Regions from separate parts of the Paenibacillus suaedae genome, predicted to be linked through region 1. Evidence: riboswitches for the same ligand, from Rfam matches in the RefSeq annotation. Region 1 holds a riboswitch; each other region holds the start of a gene.

The links. Region 1 has a riboswitch for cobalamin ahead of RQP50_RS01945 (ABC transporter substrate-binding protein). Riboswitches for the same ligand answer to the same signal wherever they lie in the genome.
Region 2: linked by a shared signal. The riboswitch ahead of RQP50_RS20430 (S-layer homology domain-containing protein) and the one ahead of RQP50_RS01945 (ABC transporter substrate-binding protein) in region 1 are both predicted to bind cobalamin.
Region 3: linked by a shared signal. The riboswitch ahead of metE (5-methyltetrahydropteroyltriglutamate--homocysteine S-methyltransferase) and the one ahead of RQP50_RS01945 (ABC transporter substrate-binding protein) in region 1 are both predicted to bind cobalamin.

The regions. Positions count from the first base shown of each region.
Region 1 covers NZ_JAVYAA010000001.1:429,526-437,119, forward strand. The annotation lists gene RQP50_RS01920 (phosphatase) at 1-205, opposite strand, end outside; gene cobD (threonine-phosphate decarboxylase CobD) at 564-1,658, shown strand; gene RQP50_RS01930 (adenosylcobinamide amidohydrolase) at 1,686-2,405, shown strand; gene cbiB (adenosylcobinamide-phosphate synthase CbiB) at 2,446-3,411, shown strand; gene RQP50_RS01940 (histidine phosphatase family protein) at 3,442-4,323, shown strand; cobalamin riboswitch at 4,520-4,731, shown strand; gene RQP50_RS01945 (ABC transporter substrate-binding protein) at 5,181-6,182, shown strand; gene RQP50_RS01950 (FecCD family ABC transporter permease) at 6,200-7,243, shown strand; gene RQP50_RS01955 (ABC transporter ATP-binding protein) at 7,240-7,594, shown strand, end outside.
Region 2 covers NZ_JAVYAA010000005.1:209,054-216,647, forward strand. The annotation lists gene RQP50_RS20425 (DUF4430 domain-containing protein) at 1-416, opposite strand, end outside; gene RQP50_RS20430 (S-layer homology domain-containing protein) at 526-4,029, opposite strand; cobalamin riboswitch at 4,189-4,381, opposite strand; gene rlmN (23S rRNA (adenine(2503)-C(2))-methyltransferase RlmN) at 4,515-5,612, opposite strand; gene RQP50_RS20440 (GyrI-like domain-containing protein) at 6,279-6,539, shown strand; gene RQP50_RS20445 (hypothetical protein) at 6,751-7,227, opposite strand; gene RQP50_RS20450 (hypothetical protein) at 7,464-7,594, opposite strand, start outside.
Region 3 covers NZ_JAVYAA010000002.1:581,203-588,796, reverse strand. The annotation lists gene RQP50_RS10390 (cation transporter) at 1-114, shown strand, start outside; gene RQP50_RS10385 (heavy metal translocating P-type ATPase) at 252-2,666, shown strand; gene RQP50_RS10380 (HesB/YadR/YfhF family protein) at 2,857-3,147, shown strand; cobalamin riboswitch at 3,360-3,550, shown strand; gene metE (5-methyltetrahydropteroyltriglutamate--homocysteine S-methyltransferase) at 3,872-6,196, shown strand; gene RQP50_RS10370 (DUF3939 domain-containing protein) at 6,546-7,052, shown strand; gene RQP50_RS10365 (DnaJ family domain-containing protein) at 7,200-7,594, shown strand, end outside.

The DNA.
Region 1 (7,594 bases):
CCTCATCCTTGGACATAAAATTGATAAAGTGCATAACGACTTGAACGACGACGGCAATTCCGAACACGTTCCGGGCAAGGGCCATCATTTCCGTGCTGTATAATCCAATGTCTCCCTTGAGTCGAAATAGAATTGCAGCGTAATAGATGGTGACAATGATGGCGGCGCTGAGAGTAGCCCATGATGTCTTGTGATGCACCGACATAATCATCCCTCCTCATCCATGACATATCACACCTGTTAAGATGTGTGGTGCAACAAGATTATACAGCAATTAACAGAAGTGTTACAGTGTGCGATTGACCAATGTTTTTTGGCATTTCGTAATAAAACCTTTGCAATTCCACTATAATTGCTTGCGAATCGCACCGCAACGCCCGTAGTGAACGGAAGAACTGCACATATTTACAGGAAAATTCGTTTGACGAACATTGCTCTGTTACGCATAATGGACGAGTAGAAACGATTCCATATTGGAAAGCTCCGGTTCGTGGAGCTAGCAGTACATAGATATTTTCAACCTTTGGACAAATCCAATTGACATCATTGGGAGGCAGACAGCAATGGGCACAATTGAACGATTCGGGCATGGTGGGGATGTGTGGACGGCTGCGGACGCGTTCGGCGTCGATCGTAAGGCACTGCTGGACTTCAGTGCGAATATTAATCCGCTTGGTCCGCCTTCGGCTGTTATAGATCGTCTGAGGAGCGAGATGATGCCGTCAATCGTTCATTATCCGGATCCTGGACATCGGCAGATGAAGAAGCTCTTAGCTGCGAGGTTAGGGGTCGACGAGGCACTGATTAGCATTGGCAACGGGGCTGCAGAATGCATGGCGCTGCTGTTGCTGGCGATTCGGCCTAAACGGGTTGGCGTTATTGCCCCTTGTTTCTCTGAATATGAGATGCTGTCGCGCAAGTTCGGAGCAGAAGTGATGCATAGGGTTGGCGGTGAGGATAACGACTTCCGTGCTACCGAGTCTCAGCTGACAGAGCTTATTGAGCAGGCGGATGTCGTATTTATCGGCCACCCGAACAACCCGAATGGTGCATTATATGATCGTATGCTGCTGGGAAGACTTGCAGCCACAGCAGAAGCTGCTTCTACGATTCTCGTAATCGATGAAGCTTTTATCGACTTTGCGAATGAAGAGGAGCATTCCTTGATTCCATTCGTTCATCGATGTCCGAATCTTATTGTACTTCGTTCACTTACGAAGTTCTATGCGATTCCTGGATTACGTCTCGGGTACGCAATCGCCCAGCCGCAGCATATTGCGGCGATGTCGGCTATGCAGGTGGCATGGAGTGTCAATGGCTTGGCACTAGCGGCAGGGGAGGCCCTCCTGACGGACGAGCAAGCGGATCAATACGCGGCTTCAACACGAGCTCTCATCGTTGAAGAACGGGCTGCTCTACGTCAGCAGCTGCATATGTTAGGCATTCGAACATGGCCAAGCGTAGCGAATTTCCTATTATGCAGAGCTCCAGAAGGGTGGACGGCGAAGTCGCTTCAGGCCGAATTATGCCGATCTGGCATTCTCATTCGCAATTGCGATATGTATGTTGGACTGACGGAGAGAGACTTCCGATTGGCAGTCAAGGATCGCGCTGCGAATGCAATTGTAGCGTCAGCCCTTGCAGCTGTGTTACAGTAGACAAACACAGAATGAAGGAGAAGTGGGATGCAGCCATATCGAGAGGGCAACTGTACCTTTACATCTGGACATATTGCAGGAGTAGATATTCGCTGGGAGGATGCTCTCATCGCTGTTGAGCTGCCACAGGCAGCGCCGATATGGAGCAGTGCTGTATATCATGGAGGGCAATGGACGGGCAATCGCATCTTGAATCAGATGGTTCATTATCAGTTCAATTGTGCAGATCCGATAGAGTACCTTCGTTTGACATGTGTAGAGAAGGGGTACGCTCCGGAGCAGACAGTTGGGCTTATGACCGCTGCTAAGGTGAGCCATGCATCTGTTGCTGAGCAGGATGCGGATGAATGCTCGCTTCTGTGCGTGACGACTGCCGGAACGTCTAATGCGGCTCGCGCAGGGATGCCGCGGCGCGTATTCTCAGCTTATGAACCATTGAAGCCAGGGACGATTAATTCCATTCTTATTATGGATGGCAAATTGTCTGATGCCGCGGTATGGAATGTGTTCATGACGGCAACGGAGGCCAAATGTGCGGCTCTGTCTGATCTGGGCATCTTGGATTCAGAGACGGGGCGCATTGCCACGGGGACGACGACAGATGCAATTGCATTTGCCGTGATAGATACTGGTCGATATGAACCTGTGCATTGCTATGCAGGGACAGCGACCACATTGGGTCATGCGGTCGGACAACTCGTGTATACTACCGTATATGAGTCCGTCAAGACTCAGCATGAAGCATGACCGCTAACAGAGAAGAACAATCTACTAGGGTGGTAGACATATGACAGCAGCGCTCATCATAATAGCAGCATACATATGGGATCGGATTGTAGGCGATCCTCGGGCTATCCCGCATCCAGTCGTTGGGATTGGCAAAGGAATAAGCAGAGTAGAACGTGTTATACGCAGGATAAGTCCTTCCGAGCAGGCACTCAAGCCGCTAGGCATCCTGCTGCCGATGATCATGGTAGGAGGAGCGTATGCGTCGACTTGGCTTATATTAACAGGACTATATCATGTTCATGAATATGTAGGATGGATTGCCGAGGCATTGCTCATTGGAACGACAATTGCGGCAAAAGGACTGAAGGATGCAGGGATGGCTGTGTATCGGAGGCTGAAGGAGCAGGACTTAGAGGGTGCAAGGCGAGAAGTCGGCATGATTGTCGGCCGCGATACAGAGCAATTGGATGAACCGGAAGTCGTGCGAGCTACCGTCGAGACGGTAGCGGAGAACATTGTTGATGCGGTCATTTCGCCGCTATTCTTCGCACTTATCGGAGGCGCTCCGCTGGCTATGGCATATCGTGCGGTGAATACGCTCGATTCTATGGTCGGCTATAAAAACGAGAAATATCAGAATCTGGGCTGGGCATCTGCCCGCCTCGATGATATCGCCAACTGGATACCAGCACGGATCACTGCTGTGCTCATCACGCTGAGCGCTTGGATTCATCGGTATGATGTACGCAGGGCTTGGTCAATGGCGCTTCGAGATGCAAGCAAGCATCCAAGCCCGAATAGCGGGTGGGCAGAGGCAGCAGCAGCAGGTGCGCTTGGCATCAGGCTTGGTGGTTATAATGTGTATAAAGGAATACGTTCGTTCCGCGCTTATATGGGGGATATGAAGCAGCCTCTGCAAGCAGAGCATGTGCCTGCGGTATGCAGGCTGCTCGTAAGCAGCTCGACAGTCTTTGTTATTCTGGCAGGCCTGCTCCTATATGTGCGCGGAGGATGGCTTCTGTAGACGAATGGCGGATGAAGGAGTACAAATGGGATGACACGGACAACTAAATGGAATGCTCCCGTTATTCATCGGAACCGGCGTCGTTCAGGAGCATCGAAAAACAACAGGAAACGATTATTAATGACAAGACATATGTTACGAAAAAAGAGTCAAGCAAGCGGCAAAATTGTGCGCTTCGCACTTGTTCGTCATGGCTTGACGCAAGAGAATACGGAGCGGCGATATATTAGCTATTCAGATGTACCGCTATTGCCGGATTCAACAGAAGAGCTCCGAGCTCTTCGCCGAACATTGGCGCATCCATCACCGCTGCTATACACGAGCGATATGCGCCGCTGTCGCGACACGCTCGCTTATTTGCGTCCGCGTGACAGCATCCAAGCTGTGGAGGACACAAGGCTGCGAGAATATGACTTCGGTATGTGGGAAGGGTTAACCTACAATGACTTGAAGGAAGATCCACAGTATCGAAGATGGCTTGACGATTCATCAGCCATCCAGCCGCCGCGAGGGGAACCGTGGCAGACCTTCTGTACGCGAACGGCGCATGTATGGTGGGAAGTGCTGCGCAATGCGCGTGATTCCTTCATCAGCAGTGAAAATCACATGGAACGGCAAGAGAGCGCTATCCGTCGTCGGCCGTACCATGCTTCGCCGCTGCCACGTGGACGTGTGCTGCGGAGCAAGACAAGCCGGATGCAGAGACAGTCATATGGAAGCGGGCTTAGTCCGCGGCCAGATGTTGTCATCGTTACACACGGTGGTGTCGTTCGTCGCTTATACACGCTGGCTTTCCCAAGGAAGTCATTCTGGGAAGCCGCTGCGCCAATTGGTGGCGGTGTTATGATTACGGCGAAGCGATGTGCCCGCAAATGGAAGTTCTTGCGAGCAGAACGGCTTCCCAGCAGATGATGACGTTTGTGTGTCAAAGCAGGTTCATTGGATGCACGCAATGATGTAATCTATTGCAACGCAGGGGCTTTTCCCCTATAATCAATTATCGAGTTTAGCACTTGGATGACGAAATGTATTCCATATTGAATAATCGTGATACTTCAGGTCCTTGGATATGTATGCGGTACGGATCCATACGCGTTGTTCGGTAAGAGACACCGTTGTATTGTATGGCCGATGCATATTCGAGGTTAATAGGGAAGCCGGTGTGAACCCGGCGCGGTCCCGCCACTGTGAATGGAGTGTTGCGCTCATGATGCCACTGTCGGATTCATTAGTGTGTGCTGTATGTACCGCTATGGATGGGAAGGCGAGCTGCAACGTATTCTCCTAAGTCAGGAAACCTGCCTGAAGATGGACGAGCTGTATCCTTCGCGGAGAGGATCACGTCATTGGCGTAATGCATCAGGCAACATGGCAGCGCAGCTGCTTGCTTCCTGCTTCTAGGTGTCTGTTGAATATTGCGATAGATGACTTTGTGTTCCCCCGGATCGAAGGATCGGGGGTTTTTGCTGTATTTGGAAATGATTTCACATCCCATCAAGCACTTCGTTTGTACAAGGTAAACTGCAGTTCAATGCAATTGCACAGCACGAATGTATATCACAAATTCAGTCACAGTAGGATTTACAGCTCAGGTATATGCAAGTGCTCATTGACAACTGATACCGAATGGGGATGTACATACATTCTTACGGCAAGTACAGCTTGCAGTGCATTATCGTTCGCATGGCGAAGGATGGAACCGCTTTACACCTGCACGGGTAGTACATGGTTAGAGACTAGGAAGAATGACGCGAGGGAGAGATTCTGACATGAACAAATGGCTGAACAAATCGGTAGCGGTGCTATTGGCGCTTATGCTTACAGTAGGACTGGCGGCTTGCGGCAATAAAGATGCGGCTAAGCCTGCTGAGAATAATACTGCACAGCAAGAGTCCAATGGCAATGGGGCTACAGAACAACCGAAGCAGGATGATCTAAAAACGACGTATCCACTGACTGTTAAGGATGCGACGGGTGAGGAGTTCACATTCGACAAAGCGCCAGAACGTATTATATCCGTGTCCCCAGCTGAGACAGAGTCCTTGTTCGCGCTTGGATTGGATGCACAAATCGTTGGGGTGTCTGATTTTGACGACTATCCAGAGGCAGCGAAGTCCAAAGAGAAAATGGGCGGCATTACGAAGCCGAATGAAGAGGCAATCATTAAAGCTAAGCCGGACATCGTATTCACAGGTATCTCCATGAAGGAGCCCGTCGTGAAGAAGTTCCGTGAACTGGGCATTAAAATATTCAAGGTTGAGCCAAAAACGTACGATGATGTGATTAAGAACATTGAATTGTATGGTCAAATTACGGATCAGCAAGCTAAGGCGAAGACGATTGTTGACAACATGAAACAAGTGCGTGAAGATGTGAAGTCGGCCGTTCAAAGTGCGGAGAAGAAAAAGGTGTATATTGAATTCTCCCCAGGCTGGACAGTAGGCAGCGGCGAGTTCATGAACGAACTGATTGAAGTGGCAGGCGGCACGAACGTTGCGGCTGATTCAGCTGGCTGGATTCAAATTAACGAAGAGAATATTATTAAATCCAATCCGGATGTAATCATGTTCACGCAAGGTGTAGTGGACAAAGAGACGAACAAATCCTTGGAAGAAATTATTCGTGGACGCAGCGGTTGGAACAACATTAATGCAATTAAGAACAATCAAGTAATCGGTGTGGATCAGAACCTGATCAGCCGTCCGGGACCTCGTGTAGCTGAAGGATTGAAGGCAGTTGCGAAGGCGATTCATCCGGACTTGGTAAAATAATCGTCGTGGAGAAATCGATGAATAAAATGGGTTGGTATGGAGGAGCGGGTATTGCGCTTCTCCTTTTGTCCGTTGTAGGATGCCTCGCTGTAGGCTCTGTACAAATGCCAATGGGGGAAATTGCTCAAATTCTGCTTCATCATATTCCAGGGCTGGATCAGTTCATACCGGTGACATGGGATGACGCTTCCGCGCAAATTATGATGAAGGTACGCTTCCCACGAGTTCTATTGGCAATGCTCGTAGGGGCGGCGCTTGGGGTCGCAGGTACTGCATTTCAAGGAGTGCTGCGCAACCCGTTGGCAGATCCGTATACATTAGGGGTATCTTCAGGGGCTTCTGTTGGAGCCGCATTCCTTATTTACTTCGGTTTGCAGTATTCGCTGTTCGGCGAATGGACGATTCCTGTCGTTGCATTCGCTACAGGGGTAGCGACCCTAATGTTCGTCATTAAGCTGGCCAGTGAGCAGGGGAAGATTCCAATCGAGACACTGATCTTATCTGGAGTCGTGATGCAAGCTTTTCTCGGCTCCATCGTCTCCTTTCTTGTAGCCATGACAAATCAGACGATCAATGAGATTTTGTTTTGGGTGATGGGCAGTTTGGCGATGCGAGGCTGGTCTTATACAGTGGTGCTCGCTCCTTATTTGGCAATCGGCATTGTTATTCTTATTGCATATGCAAGACCGCTTAATTTGCTTGCATTAGGTGAGCGACAGGCCTCGCATCTCGGACTTCATGTAGAGCGGACGAAATGGGTAGTGCTGCTGACGGCAACGATGATTACTGCAGCTGCCGTATCTGTATCCGGCGTCATCGGCTTTGTCGGATTAGTCGTTCCGCATCTGCTGCGCTTAATTGTGGGCCCTGATTATCGATATTTGATACCGCTCTCAGCAATTGGTGGGGCGATATATGTGATGTGGGCAGATACGATTGCCCGTACGGCATTCGCACCGACGGAAATCCCGCTCGGGGTTGTAACCGCGTTTCTAGGTGCGCCATTCTTCGCCTACTTGCTTATGCGCAATAAGCGAGCGAAACGGGGGAAATGGTCATGACACAGCGAAGAGAACATTTTCCGGAAGCATATCTGGATCATGCAGAGAGCAGCAAGCTTGCCATTCATATCGAGAAGGGCAACATCATTGAGGTTCAAGGACTGAGCAAGCATTATGGGGAGAAGCATGTATTGCAAGATGTGGATTTCGCTGTGAAGTCTGGAGAGTGGGTTGGCATCATTGGTCCGAACGGCAGTGGCAAGTCCACGCTTCTGTCTTTGTTGTCAGGAGTGGATCGACCTGCTTCTGGTTCTATACAGCTTGCTGGTCAAATGCTGGGTACCTATAAGCGCAGAGCACTATCTCAGATGATGGCAGTGCTGCAGCAGGAAGCGCTTCCGCCACTTGGAT
Region 2 (7,594 bases), on a different contig from region 1:
GTTGTTTCAGTAACCTGATTTTTCTGTTGGCCTTCCTCCTTCGCCGATTCTTTACTTGTAGTAGACGGATCAGAGCGTGTGTCCTTGTGATCTGGGTTATCCGTGTCTCCTGTTTTGCTTCCTATGCCCTGCACTGTATCAGACTTGGGATCAGCTGTTGCTTGAGGCAACGATTCTGGATTCCCTTGATCCTGCTTCTGTTCGGATAGATTAGCAGTCTCACTTGCCAGATCCTTAGAGGCTTGGCTCGGGTGCTCTTGCTCTTGTGCCGTTGTATGACCAGCCAGTCTCTCATCCTTCGGCTGACTGCCATTTCCGCCATATATCCATACCGTGGCAATTACAATGGCCAGTACTGCCAGTCCAGCTATCCATTTCTGTTTGTTGCGCTTTATCCACACAAACCATTCGGACATGTCCTCACCTCTATGCCATGCATACTCGTTGATGATGCAAGCTTGCTATCATGTAGTTCCGCTCATACGGAAAGAAGGAGATTGCTCTCCTTCTTTCTGATCGTGCAAATTATTGAATGCCGTACAGTCTTACCATGACAACAGCAGCCATTTCCCGTGTCACATGAAGCTGTGGTTTAAAGTAACCGTCCTCACCCGACATCAGACCTGCTTGATAGGCATATTTGACGTAGGGCAATGCCCACTCAGCTACTTGCTGTTGATCTTTCGGTCCTGCCGATGAATCTGCATCCTTCGGAAGACCCTTCATTCGTACGAGCATAGCTGCCATCTCTTGTCTCGAAATCGCCTGGTTCGGTGCAAATTTATTTGCCGAAACACCCGAAATCAGACCTTTTTCTTTCGCAGTGGCAACATATCCTGCATACCAAGACGAAGCACTTACATCGGTAAATCCTGAATCTGTGCCTTGTGGCTGTAAACCAGCATATTTCACGATCAATGCCGCGAACTCAGCCCGACTTAATTCCCGCTTCGGTTCAAATTGGGATGCGTCCTTATCTTTACCCGTACCCTGCATAAACCCGAGCTCCGTTGCTTTATGGACTGCTTCTTTTGCCCAAGCAGAAATGGAGGCATCGTCTGTGTACGTTATTTTCTCATCCTTTGGCTTCTGTGTGCCCGTCGATGCGGCGTCCGTCATCACATACAGGCTTGTTCGATTCGTCAACACGCGATCATAGGCTGTCAGCGCAAGCAATGCTTGCTGTGTTGCCATATAATTGCTCGCTTCGCCTCGTGCATGCGCAAATCCGCCGTCTGTATTGAAATACGTGCGCAGTGCTTTCAGCAAATCCCCATCCTTCTTCACGAATCGCTTGTCTTCCAAGTCAATTCCAAGACCGGACAGCGCAATAATCACCTGCGAGATGCTCTCACTCGTTTCAACACCCCATGCTTTAAATCCGCCGTTAGCGAGTTGTTGCGAAGACAACCAAGACAATGCCTTATCTGTGGCTGCTTTAATCTCTTTGCGATCTTGATATTTCGCCAATGCCTGCAGTGACATAGCAGTCATATCGATGTCGCTCACAGCATTAGACTCTTTGCTAAGCGGGAACCCGCCGTCTGAATTTTGTTGAGCAAGTAATTGCTGAATCAGTTTATCCCTTGTCCAGAGTGCATCGTTTGGAACGACTGTTTTGTTCGCATCCAAGGCTAATAAAGCAAACACAAGACCGTTCGTACCTTGATTTGTCATGCGCCCATTATTATAGATTTTCTCTAAGAGGTTGAAGCCTGCTATATTTCTTGGATCCTTGCCGATTGCCGTAACAGCCAAAGCCATGCGTTCATAGTCAGTAACTAATCGGAATTCTCCTTTTTTCTCTTTTACATAGTTTTCTAGAATCGCGTAATACGTAGAAGGAACTTGCTTACCTGAACGAGCCAGCGCCATGACGTCCCAATCATTAAAGTTGTCTTGAACGGTGAATTTGCGGTTGCTTAGTATCCATGCTGAAGCACCGTCAATAAGGCTCTTAAGCTTAGCAGACTCTTCTACCTGCTTCGGTGTAAGCGCGCCACCGCCCGTTCCTGCCCCCCCTGGGTGAACTGGCAATCCAGGTTTTCCTGGGGTCTCCTTGTTTCCATCGAATTTATTGCCAACATCTTCGCCTAAATTTGTCGTGTACTGCCAACGAAGGACATCGCCATTCTTCAAGTTGTAGATTCCCGCACTATAGTTCGGGAACTTACCGTTGACGGAGTACATCCAACCACTCAAGCTCCCATTATCGAACTCTGCCAACCCATCGATTGCCTGAATATAGAGGTTAGCCCCTGAGCCGGTGGATTCAATGGAAATTCCTCGTTTCTCAGCAATACGTTCAAACGCTGTATACGCTGTATCTCCATCCTGCAGTTCGACGCGAACTGGTGCAATGATATCCCCTTTGCCTATGGTACGCTTTTCGACCGACAATGTGATCGTATTTGTGACCGGAGGGACTACGCCTCCACCGTTTCCATTACCGGTCTCCTTTATTTTCGAAATATAAGTTACAAATTCAGTGAAATGATTGGTCTTAACGATCAAATCGCCGTTAAGTGCATAAGAGTAGACTTCTTCATTCCGTTCTGAGGAATTATCGTATTTTGGAATCGACGTAAATATTCCGTTTTCATTAATGAACCCGGCTTCCTTATCTCCTTGCCCCTTCAAGATGAGGGTTACGTGTTGATTGAATCGGATCTCCTGATCACCGCCCACTTTCAAGCGGAGATCAATTCCCGTTGTCTCCTTGTTTACAAGGGACAAACCCTCGTTGACCTTCGTAAGCAAATTATCATTACTTATCCCCAAACTATGGGGTAGCTCAAGTCTCTTGTCCCATGTCGAAATTACAACCGTTTTCGGTGCTATTTCTAAGTAAGTACTGCTCGTTACCGAAATTACGTGTGGCAGTTCATCCTTAAGAAATTCAAGTGTTACTTTACTTGAGGATAATGGATCTAGATAAGTTCCTTCGGTGACGCTCGTTTGATGCTCGCCAACTAAGACTGTCCTGCCATTTGTCTGCGATTGATCCGGTGGAAGCTTCACTTCCGCGAGGCGACTCCATACCGATTTTCCATGCTTGATATCGAGTAATGCGACAAGAGCCTGCTCGGTAGCCATCCTATTTGCAGAAGAATCTGTTAATTTCCATTTGAACGATCCATCATTTTGTTGGAAGCGTTCATACGCATCGATAACTGTTCCGTTAGGCTCTTTCCACTTTGCTGACAAGACATCGTCGCCTGCAGCAACCAATCCCGATACGGATGTAGATAAGCTATTGGAATTATCTCCGGATCCCCATGTACCAACGGAATCAAACCCTCCGTTGTCCAATTGGCGTTTTTTCAACAATTCCTTAGCTCGTTCAATTGCCGCATCTACCGCGCTCTGTCCTTGGTATTGACCAAGTGCAAGCAGCGCCATACCAGTAATGTCAGTATCACCCGAGCTTCCAGTAGCTGACAGTCCATAACCTCCGTCAGCATATTGTGCTTTAAGCAGATAATCGAGTGCTTTTTGCTTGGATGCGGCATTCCATGATCCCATATCCTGACCAAGCTTTTCACCGGCGCTTAAGGCAATCATTGCCCAAATGTGTTTATTGACTCCACCGATAGCACCCGTTGCTGGATCTTGCTGAGCTGCCAGCTCCGCCCACAGATTCCGGTTCGTTTCCCAAGCGTGAGCCGGATTCTTTCCTAACGCAAGCAAGCCATAAATATATCGAATATGATCGGTGCCTCCTGCATTTGGACGAAGTCTTGGCTCTTTTGTTTCCCATTTAGGTAATCTCCAAGTCCCATCATGCAAATCTTGACCCGCGCTCCACAGAGCAACAAGCTCCCACCATGAATCACTTACAGCGTCTTGATTAGAAGCATCATTATAATAATCTTTATAGTATTGAACTGTATGTTCAATCATGTTATTTAGTTGTGTATTACCCTGCCCACTAGCCGCTCTTATGACTTGTGGCTGTACAAGAGATAACAACAACACGATACTTAGTAATGCAGACAAGCTCTTCTTCAACATTTTGTTCGTAATCATCTTCAATGTCTGATCTCCTTAATATGTCGATATGAAGGCAATAAAAAAACACCTTTCCATGTTAGAAAGATGTTAGGTAACCACTTCGGTGCAGCTAAATACACTAGTAATCTCCTACTAGCAGCACGAATAAACATCCCCCTCCCATCCTCGTGAGAAATATAGAGCACTTATATGGCAGGTCTCCTGGCTTCGCATCATCGCTCGACAATCTACCTTCCCGTTAACTCAGTTAACAGTGGATAAAAGCCTTGATTGTCAGCTCTGCGTTACAGTGGCGGGACCGCGTCGAACTCGCATCGACTTCCCTATTAAGCTGCGCATGCACAGCACCATATAAACTATTTCTATGTAATTGCGATAAGAATACGTGGTTTTATTGTAGCAAAATTTAGCATGACGGACAAAGAACTTTCTCATAGACAGCACGAAAAAAAGCGCCCTACCCATTGGTAGGTACGCTTTTTGTAAACTACAAAATATTTTTAGCTCATAGCTGCCTGATCGGCACCAGCACCGCTTTCTTTCTTAATCTGCTTGCTGCGAAGCTGGCCACAAGCTGCATCAATGTCTGTACCATGCTCCAACCGTACACTGCAGCTAATGTCATTTTTCTTCATGACATCATAGAAGCCACGAATCGACTCCTGCTCGCTGCGCTGATACTGGCTGTGCTCATCAACAGGGTTGTACGGAATCAGGTTCACATTGACCTCGTCCTGCATCTTCCACTCTTGAATCAGCTGCACCAACTCAAGTGCGTGCTCCTGCTGATCGTTCACGTCCTTCAGCAAAATATATTCCAGCGTCACCCGTTGGTTTGTCGTGTTGATGAAGTACCGAATCGCCTCCATCACCTTTGCAATCGGAATGGCGCGGTTAATCTTCATAATGCGCGTGCGAAGCTCATCATTCGGCGCATGCAAGGATAGGGCCAAGTTCACCCGCAGATTAATATCTGCGAAGTCTTTAATCTTATTCGCCAATCCGCTCGTCGATACCGTAATTCGTCTCGCTCCAATTGCCAGACCTTTGTGGTCGGTCACAACCCGCAAGAAGTCTACGATATTCTCGAAGTTATCGAATGGCTCTCCGATACCCATTACGACGATATGGCTGACGAGATCACCCTCACCCACTGCATCCAAATGGTGCTGAACCTTCATAATCTGCTCCACAATCTCGCCGCTCGACAAGTCGCGGCTCTTCGCCAGCAGTCCACTCGCACAGAAGCTGCAGCCGATGTTGCAGCCAACCTGAGTCGTCACACATACCGACAGCCCGAATTTGTGTCTCATCAACACGGTCTCAATCAAGTTGCCGTCCTGGAGCTTGAACAAGAACTTGATTGTGCCGTCAGCCGATTGCTGCTTCACATGCTCGTTAAGCGTATGAATAACGAAGTGTTCGGACAGCAGTGCTACGCTGGCTTCATTTACTTCTGTCATATCAGCGAAGTCCTTGACCCGCTTACGATATAGATAATCCCACACTTGGGATGCTCGTGACTTCTTATGCCCCCGCTCCTCTAACCAAGCGGCCAACTGATCCAATGTTAATCCATAGATGGATTGCTTATTCATCTAGTGCCCTCTTTTCAACACGTCAAAATTCTGTCTTACATACTTATAAGTGCTTTTAAAAATAGTTCAAAAGGTCGCAGCAGACTTTTTGAACTTCCTCTATAATCTGATTATTATTGTCCCAGAACTTCTGAAATATAACAAGAGTCTTTCCCGTTATAGGCAATAAGCAATTGTTTTCATAGAGCATGGCGAATGCCAACAGGTATAATTAGCGCTAAAATGTACTACTAAGAGAAGCCTGACATTTCCGCGCACACAAAGACAGGACATACATGTGCCGCAACGATACACTGAATGCAGGAAAGGATACGAGGGAAGATGGAGGCACTCATCATGCTGCTCAACGCAATTGATTATATGGAGGAGCATCTGCAATCCGAGCTTGATATCGATGCTATTGCCCGATCGGCATTGTCATCCCGATATCACTTTCAATGGATGTGAAGCTGAAGTCCTTCGCTCCAATCTCCTTTCACATTCAAATCAAAGGGGAGTCTGCTTTGAACTATCGCTTGATGGACGAAATCGAATCTACGGTCATTGGGAAAAGCATCACCATCTATAACGATCCCTACAAAGAAATTCCTGAATTCGTTCGACGAATACGGAATGATAGCACTCATGATCGATTAAACGAGATATTGGAGTCAACCCGCGCACAATATGCTCTACGGCTATTTTTATGATTTTGAAGAGGATGGAACGAAGCGCTATCTGATGGGATATGACATTCCCGAGGGACAAGAAGTTCCTTCTGAATTTGATTTATTGCATATCCCTGCTGTCACTTACGCCGTATTTGAAAGTCGAGAAACGTTAACGGACGAACCGGATTCCGGTCAGGAAATTCAGAATGTATGTCGACGGATCTATTCCGAGGTTCCCTTCCACGAATTTCGAGCAGGTAGAGGGGCCGTGTATTGAAAAATATTACTGGGTGGATGATCACAGAGCTGAGTCGATTTGTGAGGTGTGGATCCCGGTAAGGAGAAAAAAATAAAGCTATCTCTCAAGCGCATACTGTCTCTTTCGTTCATCGTATTGATTGCATAAGTAAGGGCGCCAGTCGCGGCGCCCTTCTTCTTTTCGAACCCTGAAATGGATAGAAACCATTCTGCTCTCTCTATTATTTATTTCATTTACGCTCCATGCGAACGAGACTGCCGAAGTTATCGAACTGGGCTACGATAGACGCATTACCTTTTCTGCTAAACGTGTAGTCGCCCCAGTCCTTATTAACCTTCACCTCGTAGGAAGATAAGTCTACGCCCCACAATTTCTTCGCGACAGGCTTAGCGATCGCAACACCTTGCTCTTTCGTCAATGATTTGCGCTTCTGATTATCCGTTGCAGGCTTAACATTTATGGAAATAAGCTTACCCGTCTTTGCTTCAATTGTGGCAGCAGCCTCGACCACGAACGCCCGGTTATTCTCGTCTATCATCACAGCCCCATTTTTTCTGGGATCGCCTTTAACTTCTATTTTTCTTGCTAGCTTCCACTCTTCTTTTCCTTCATATTTTTCGTATTCAATGTTCGTAAATGGTTGAACCTTATCGATCCCCATATTTTTTACAGCCTGCTCTGCTACGCCTATGATTCTACGATCCATATCCGCTACCTTGTATGTAAAGCGGAGATTTAATGGCTTATTTGTCTTCGTATCGATTTGAACGAATTGATTGTCTTTCGCTCTGAAAGTCATTGATTCCGTTTTATTGTCTGCGATATTGCTTTGGAAAAACTGAGCTTCCGTAAAGACAAGCTCTGCGTTTTTGCTTAACGCTGCTGACTGTACTGCCTTCAGGTACGATGCCTGCTCACCGGTTACCTCCTCCAGCTTGAAGCTTAGCGATATGTAAGTACCTCGCCCGAAACTGCATCAACCGATACAATGGCGCTCCGATCCTTGGATTGGATGATCCAATTCTCTTTTTTCTTTTTATCTACAAAATAACTATCCTTGAACGCTTCCTCCA
Region 3 (7,594 bases), on a different contig from region 1:
ACTGCACAGGTTGATTTGGCTGCGAAGCAAGTAACCGTATCTTATGATGAGTCCAAAGTAAAGCCGGAACAAATCCGTGAGGCAATTGAGGATCAAGGTTATGACGTCGTTTAATGATTAGGCGCCGATTCTCATATTATGCTGAATACGCTGATTGATTACTGCAAAGAACACTCCTTCAGAGGAGTTTTCTTTTGGAATCAAATATAGGGTATAGGGGTATGTTTGAGAAGGATAAGGAGGACATGACAATGGCAGAAAAGCAAGCAACGTTGCCGATTGAAGGAATGACCTGTGCCGCATGTGCAACACGAATTGAAAAAGGCTTGAATCGTATGGACGGCATCGCAGAAGCATCTGTCAATCTTGCTTCAGAACGAGCGGCCGTGCAATATGACGGTGATGCAGTAACCTTGCAGCAAGTCGTTGATAAGATCGAGCATCTCGGATACAAGGTTCCGGTAGAAACGTTGGATTTGCAAATTGAAGGAATGACTTGTGCCGCTTGCTCCACTCGCATTGAGAAGGGGCTGAGCCGTATGCAGGGAATACAGACGGCAGCAGTCAATTTAGCAACGGAGACGGCGAAGGTCACCTATATCGGACTGAAGCAAGAAGATATATTGAATAAGATCTCCCAGCTAGGTTATACGGGGCGGCTGAAGAAGGAAGAAGGCGAGAGTGAACAGGAATCGCCAACACAGCGGAATATGCGTCGATTGCGTAATACGTTCCTCGTCTCTGCCCTATTGTCCATTCCACTACTGTGGTCCATGGTGGGACATTTTTCTTTCACTTCATGGATTTGGGTGCCGGAATGGTTCATGCACCCTTGGGTGCAAATGGTACTGGCAGCGCCGGTTCAATTTATTATAGGGGCACGCTTCTACGTTGGGGCATTTAAGGCACTCCGCAGTGGGAGCGCCAATATGGATGTGCTTGTTGCGCTCGGTACGACCTCAGCCTATGTGTACAGTGTGTACTTGGCGTGGCAATGGCAGATTGGCGAGCTTCACCATCCTGAGATGTATTTTGAGACGAGTGCTGTTCTCATTACGCTCATTCTTCTGGGGAAATGGCTGGAGGCTTCAGCTAAAGGGCGGTCTTCTCAAGCGATCCGAGCTTTGATGGGGCTGCGTGCCAAAACGGCAACCGTTGTGCGCGACGGTGAACAAGTGGAAGTGCCTGTGGAAGATGTGGCAAGTGGGGATCTCGTACTTGTTCGCCCAGGTGAGAAAGTACCGGTAGACGGCATTGTAGTTAGCGGGACATCGACCGTGGATGAATCCATGCTTACCGGTGAAAGCGTCCCTGTTGAGAAGCAAGCTGGCGATAATGTATATGGGGCTACCGTGAATGCGCAGGGGGCATTTACGATGAGAGCGACTCAGGTCGGCTCCGAGACGGCGCTCTCGCAAATTATTAAAATCGTTGAGGAGGCGCAGGGCTCCAAGGCTCCGATTCAGCGGATCGCTGATAAAATATCAGGCATCTTCGTGCCGATAGTCGTTGGAATTGCGGTGCTTGTATTCTTAATTTGGTATTTCGCTGTTGAACCAGGCAACTTCGGTGTAGCCTTGTCTCGTACCATTGCCGTACTCGTAATTGCTTGCCCGTGTGCGCTCGGCTTGGCAACGCCAACGTCGATTATGGCGGGAACCGGACGTGCTGCGGAATATGGTGTACTATTCCGTGGCGGCGAACATCTGGAAGGTGCCTATCGGGTGCAGACGGTTGTGCTCGACAAGACAGGAACCGTAACAGAAGGAGCTCCTTCGCTTACAGATGTTGTACTGCATGATGGGAATGAAGACGAGAAGACAGAACTCTTGACCTTACTGGCATCTGCTGAGAAGCAGTCCGAGCATCCATTGGCACAGGCGATTGTGAAGGGATTGTCGGAGCAAGGAATCAGCACGGTTGAACCGGATTCATTCCGAGCTGAACCTGGATATGGAATAGCGGCTGAGGTGAATGGGCATCAGATCATTGTCGGCACACGCAGATGGATGGAGAAGAACGGGGTAGCAAGCGGCGATGCGGAGGAAGCATTGCAAGACATGGAGCAGGCAGGCAAGACGGCAATGCTCATTGCTGTTGATGGCAGCTGGAAAGGCATAGTTGCCGTTGCCGATCAAGTGAAGGCTTCCTCGAAGAAGGCCATCGAGCGGCTGCATCAAATGGGGATACGCGTTGTTATGATGACAGGAGACAACACCCGCACGGCCAGAGCAATCGCGTCACAAGTAGGGATTGATGATGTATTTGCAGAGGTGCTGCCTGAACAGAAGGCACAGCATGTGCGCGAGCTGCAGCAGAGAGGCAGTGTCGTCGCCATGGTAGGCGATGGAATTAATGATGCGCCAGCTCTGGCAGCAGCGGACATTGGGTTCGCGATCGGTACAGGTACGGATGTAGCAATGGAGACGGCAGGCGTAACCTTAATGCGTGGCGACTTGAACGGCATTGCGGATGCGATGGAGATGAGCCGCCGTACCATGCGCAACATTAAGCAGAACTTGTTCTGGGCACTCGTATACAATACGATAGGCATCCCGATTGCAGCAATCGGATTGCTTGCCCCGTGGCTTGCAGGAGCGGCTATGGCCTTCAGCTCGGTATCCGTTGTACTGAATGCACTGCGGCTTCAACGCATCAAGCTGTAACCTGGCACAATTTCTCGGTAGAGATCGTGATGTTCCTAAACAGAAGGTAGCATATAAACATATCGCCGAACGTATTATGCGGTAATGATGATGCGGATCATTGACGAACTGTCAACTTTGGTGTTAACAAAAGTGGCGGCCACATGGTATGATCAAATCGGATGAAAGGTATGATTAAGGAGGTCTGAACATGCAATTACGCGTTACAGCGAAGGCAGTCGAGCGTTTTTTGGCTGATTGGGGATTCACAGCAGGAGACTCAGTACGCATATTCGTCCGCTACAGCGGATTCAGTGCTTCAGGACCTTATTCATTCGGCATCATGAAAGACAGTCCGCAATATCCAGCAGTGACGGAAGTTGTGAACGGCATTACGTTCTTTATGGAGCAAAATGATGTATGGTTCTTGGATAATCGTGAATTGACGCTAGATGAGAAAGGTGAAGATATTGTCTTTCTGCATGAAGGAATGGTCATCTAGCGCATCAACCCGTAATCATCAATAGGCGAGCCGAGAGGCTCGCCTATTGTGCATGGATAGAAGCTTAGTGAATCGGAGTTTAATGAAGATAATGTGACAGCTCCGGGATTTGTTTATTTTGGTTAGAGATGAGAAAAAATCCTTGTCATTCGTTCTGGTTAGATATATAATCGTTCTCAATTGGGGGAAGCGTGACTGCGACTTTCAATGCAATTGAATAGGAGGAAACAGGTGCTTCGGGTAACGTCGAAGCTTAATAGGGAAGCCGGTTGAAAATCCGGCGCGGTCCCGCCACTGTGACAGTTGAGGTATTGCGAGAGAGCCACTGGTCGTAATCGATCGGGAAGGCTGCAAAGGCCAATGAAGCTGAAGCCAGGAGACCTGCCTGTTTTGACAACACTGTTCGTACCTACGGGAGATAGGGAAGTGTTCGTAAGCATGGATATCGGTTTTCGATTCCTCTTAGCATGAGGGCAGTCTGCTAATGAGACGGAAGGATCGATCTATTCCACTATGACTTCATGGACGTTTACGAGACATTTCTGTTGTTGGACAGGAATGTCTTTTTTGCATATTGGGATGCAATGAAATTCTGAAGTCTGAGTGATAAAGTCACATATGGTGGGATAGAGCGCTCAACTGCAATCTTAATTCCGTGTTAAGCGATAGAAATTGTCCAATTATATCCCGTACGGCAAAATGACTCATGGAGAGGGGCAGTATGATGACAGTTCATTCAATCAAGACAAGCACAGCAGGTTACCCTCGGATCGGATACGACCGGGAATGGAAGAAGGCATTGGAGCAATATTGGGCTGGGAATAGTTCTGTTCAGCAGCTGGAAGAAGAATTGGCGCGCATCAATGATGTTCGGCTGAAGACGATGCAGGACGCTGGCATTGACCTGATTCCAGTAAATGATTACTCCTGGTATGATCATGTGCTTGATATGACGGCCACATTCGGATTGATTCCGTCACGGTTTGCATATGATGGTGGAGAAGTTAACGCAGATTTGCTGTTCGCCTTGGCTCGCGGTACACAGGATGCGGTAGCTTGCGAGATGACGAAGTGGTTTAATACGAACTATCACTACATTGTGCCGGAATGGGAAGGCAAGGCGCCGCAGCTTACGGTCAATCGCCCGCTGCAAGCCTATCGCCAAGCGAAGCAGATTCATGGCATTGAAGGTAAGCCAGTCATCATCGGGCCATATACTTATGTCCGCTTTATTAAAGGGATTAAACCGGAAGAGCGCCTGAACGTTCTTCGCCAATTCGTAGGGGTATACGGACAGTTGCTTAGCGAGTTGGAGGGTGAAGGTGTGCAGGCTGTGCAATTGGATGAACCTGCATTCGTGCTGGAAATGCCAAGTGAGCATTGGGCTGCTGTGAAGGAAGTCTATGCCGAATTGCGCAAGGCAGCACCAAGCTTATCGTTCTGGGTTCAGACCTACTTCGATGCGGTGTCCGACTACGAAGCGTTCGTATCGCTTCCGGTGGATACGCTCGGATTAGACTTTGTTCATGATAAAGGGAGAAATGAAGCAGCGCTTCGTCAATTCGGATTCCCTGCGCAGAAGCAGCTTGCTGTCGGCATTATTGATGGCCGCAATATTTGGCGTACGGACTTGGCGGCTGCTGCAGTATGGCTGGAGTCTGTGGAAGAGATTGTACCGAAGGAACGCTGGATTATTCAGCCATCATGCAGCCTGCTTCATGTACCACTCACGGCGGAGCGGGAAACTGAGCTGCCAGCACCAGTGCGCGAGGCATTGGCATTCGCGGATGAGAAACTGGATGAGACTGCTCTGCTTGCGCGCCATTTCTCAAGCCCGAGTGAAGAGACACGTGCAGCGTTAGCAGAGAGCGGTGCTCGTGTTCAAGCATGGCGGACGGAGCCGTCAAGACAGCGTCCGCAAGTCGTTCAAGCGTTGGAAGAACTGCTTCGTACGGAGAAGGAAAAAGGAATTGAACGTCTTCCATTCGAGGAACGCAAGGAGCTTCAGCGCAAGCGCTGGCCATCGCTTCCGCTGCTGCCGACCACAACGATTGGCAGTATGCCGCAATCGGCGGATATCCGGCGCGCGCGCCTTCGCTTCCGCAAGGGAGAATGGGATGCGAAGACGTATGAAACCTATTTGGAAGAGGAAATGACACGCTGGATTCGCATTCAGGAAGAGATCGGCATTGACGTGCTGGTACATGGTGAATTCGAACGCACGGACATGGTCGAATACTTTGGCGAGAAGCTGGACGGATTCGCATTCACGAAGTTCGGCTGGGTTCAATCCTATGGCTCGCGCTGTGTAAAACCACCGGTTCTGTACGGAGATGTGGCGTTCACAGAGGCGATGACGGTGAAGGAAACGGCATTTGCACAGTCCTTGACGTCTCAGCCGGTTAAGGGGATGCTTACGGGCCCTGTAACGATCTTGAACTGGTCGTTCGTTCGTGACGACATTCCTCGCGAGCAGGCGGCATTCCAGCTGGCGTACGCGCTTCGCCAAGAGATTGCAGCACTGGAGAATGCAGGCATTGGCATGATCCAGGTCGATGAGCCCGCAGTGAAGGAAGGTATGCCGCTTAAGGCGGAGGATGCTGTCTATTATACGGATTGGGCAGTGCTTGCTTTCCGGCTTGCAACATGCGGAGCAGCGCCTGAGACGCAAGTACACACGCATATGTGCTATTGCGACTTCTCCGACATGGTCGATACGATCCGCAAGATGGATGCGGACGTGATCTCGCTCGAAACGGCACGCAGCGGCGGCGATATGATTGCTACTCTGGAGGAGCAGAGCTATGAGCTTGGCATTGGTCTGGGTGTATATGATATTCACAGTCCACGTGTGCCTGCTGTAGACGAGATTGATCGGATCATCGAGCAGGCGCTTCGTGTCCTGCCGGTTGAGACGTTCTGGATTAACCCAGACTGTGGTCTGAAGACGCGCCGCGAGCCGGAGACGGTAGCTGCACTGCGCAACATGGTAGAAGCAACGAAGCTTGCTCGCGCACGCCATGAAGCGGCAGTATCGACTGAAGCATAAGAACTGATCCTCGCTAGTTTTCATCGCGCGCACAGAGACCTTCCATATTTCTTCATTATCATAGGGAAAGGCCATCTCTTGCAGTCATCGCGACTGCCATGCAGAGATGGTCTTTTTTTATAACGTGAAACCTTCAAATTTAAAATACGTAATATATGGTAAATCGACATTTTTCTTTTCCTGCACGTGAGTGAATGAGATGAACATTGGTTATTCATATGTTAAAGGAATACCGGAGCAACCAAACATGTCGATTAATGAAAATTATGTTATAATAGAGATGTAAGCGGATACATGATTCCTGCTTCCATCTTCCTTATCATACGGAGGCAGAAAGGTGGGATCTGATATGCGTTGGTTCACACAATGGTTCAAACGGGATAAGAAAAACTCTAAGGCAGCTCTTGAAGCGGTGCATGTAACGTTAGAAGATGTCCGCAGAGCGGTGCTTCAATACGAGAAAGATATGCCAAAAGAGATTAAACGAACGACCCTGCTCCTAGGGGATCAAAGCATTGATTTGAAACGCCTGCGCCGTTATTTAGGTGGAGAATCGGATCAGAAGTTCTATATGTCCCATTACACGTACGAAATATTTGAAGAGAAAGACAAGCACATTCCGATATATCTAGATATGGTTCAGGCGGCGGTCGATGATTATTTGGATGAACATGATGATCTTCCCGTACTCACGGGAACACGCAACCGCCAAGTCCATTATGACCTGCTCATGCAGCGCCATTATTTAAAAGAGAAGCCGCCTATCTCTTTCTACTTAACGACAGAGCAATTTTTACTGACTCACGAAGAGGATTGGCATAAATCACAAGCAGCGATTCCAATTGATTTTAATTGAATTGGCACGAATAACAAGAGCTTGCCCTCATTGGCTGAGGGTGAGTTCTTTTTGTTTATTTTCCAGTTAAAATTCTGGGGTGATTAGTGGTATCCTATTACAGGGTATGTCTACATTAGATGTAGTCGAATAGCGAGGTGTGCAATCATGGATATTATCGGATGGATGGCAGAGCAGAAGATTCAAGAGGCAATGAATGAAGGTGGATTCGATGAGCTGCCAGGCAAGGGGAAGCCTCTGGTGCTCAAAGACTTGTCGCATGTTCCTGAGGAATTGAGACCAGCTTATTTGATGATGCAGAATGCGGGCCTGTTGCCGGAAGAGCTGCATGTAGGACGCGAAGTCGTTCGCTTGGAACAGCTTCTCGCTGCATGCACTCCCGAAGATGAACAGAAGATTGGTGACACACGCAGGCAGCTGAATGAACGGAAGCTGCGGCTGCAAATGATGATGGAGGAGCGGGGATGGGCTGTTGTACCTGCGTTCGCCCAGTATGAATCACAGATTGTGAACAAGGTGTCGCGTGTTACGGAGCCTCAGCG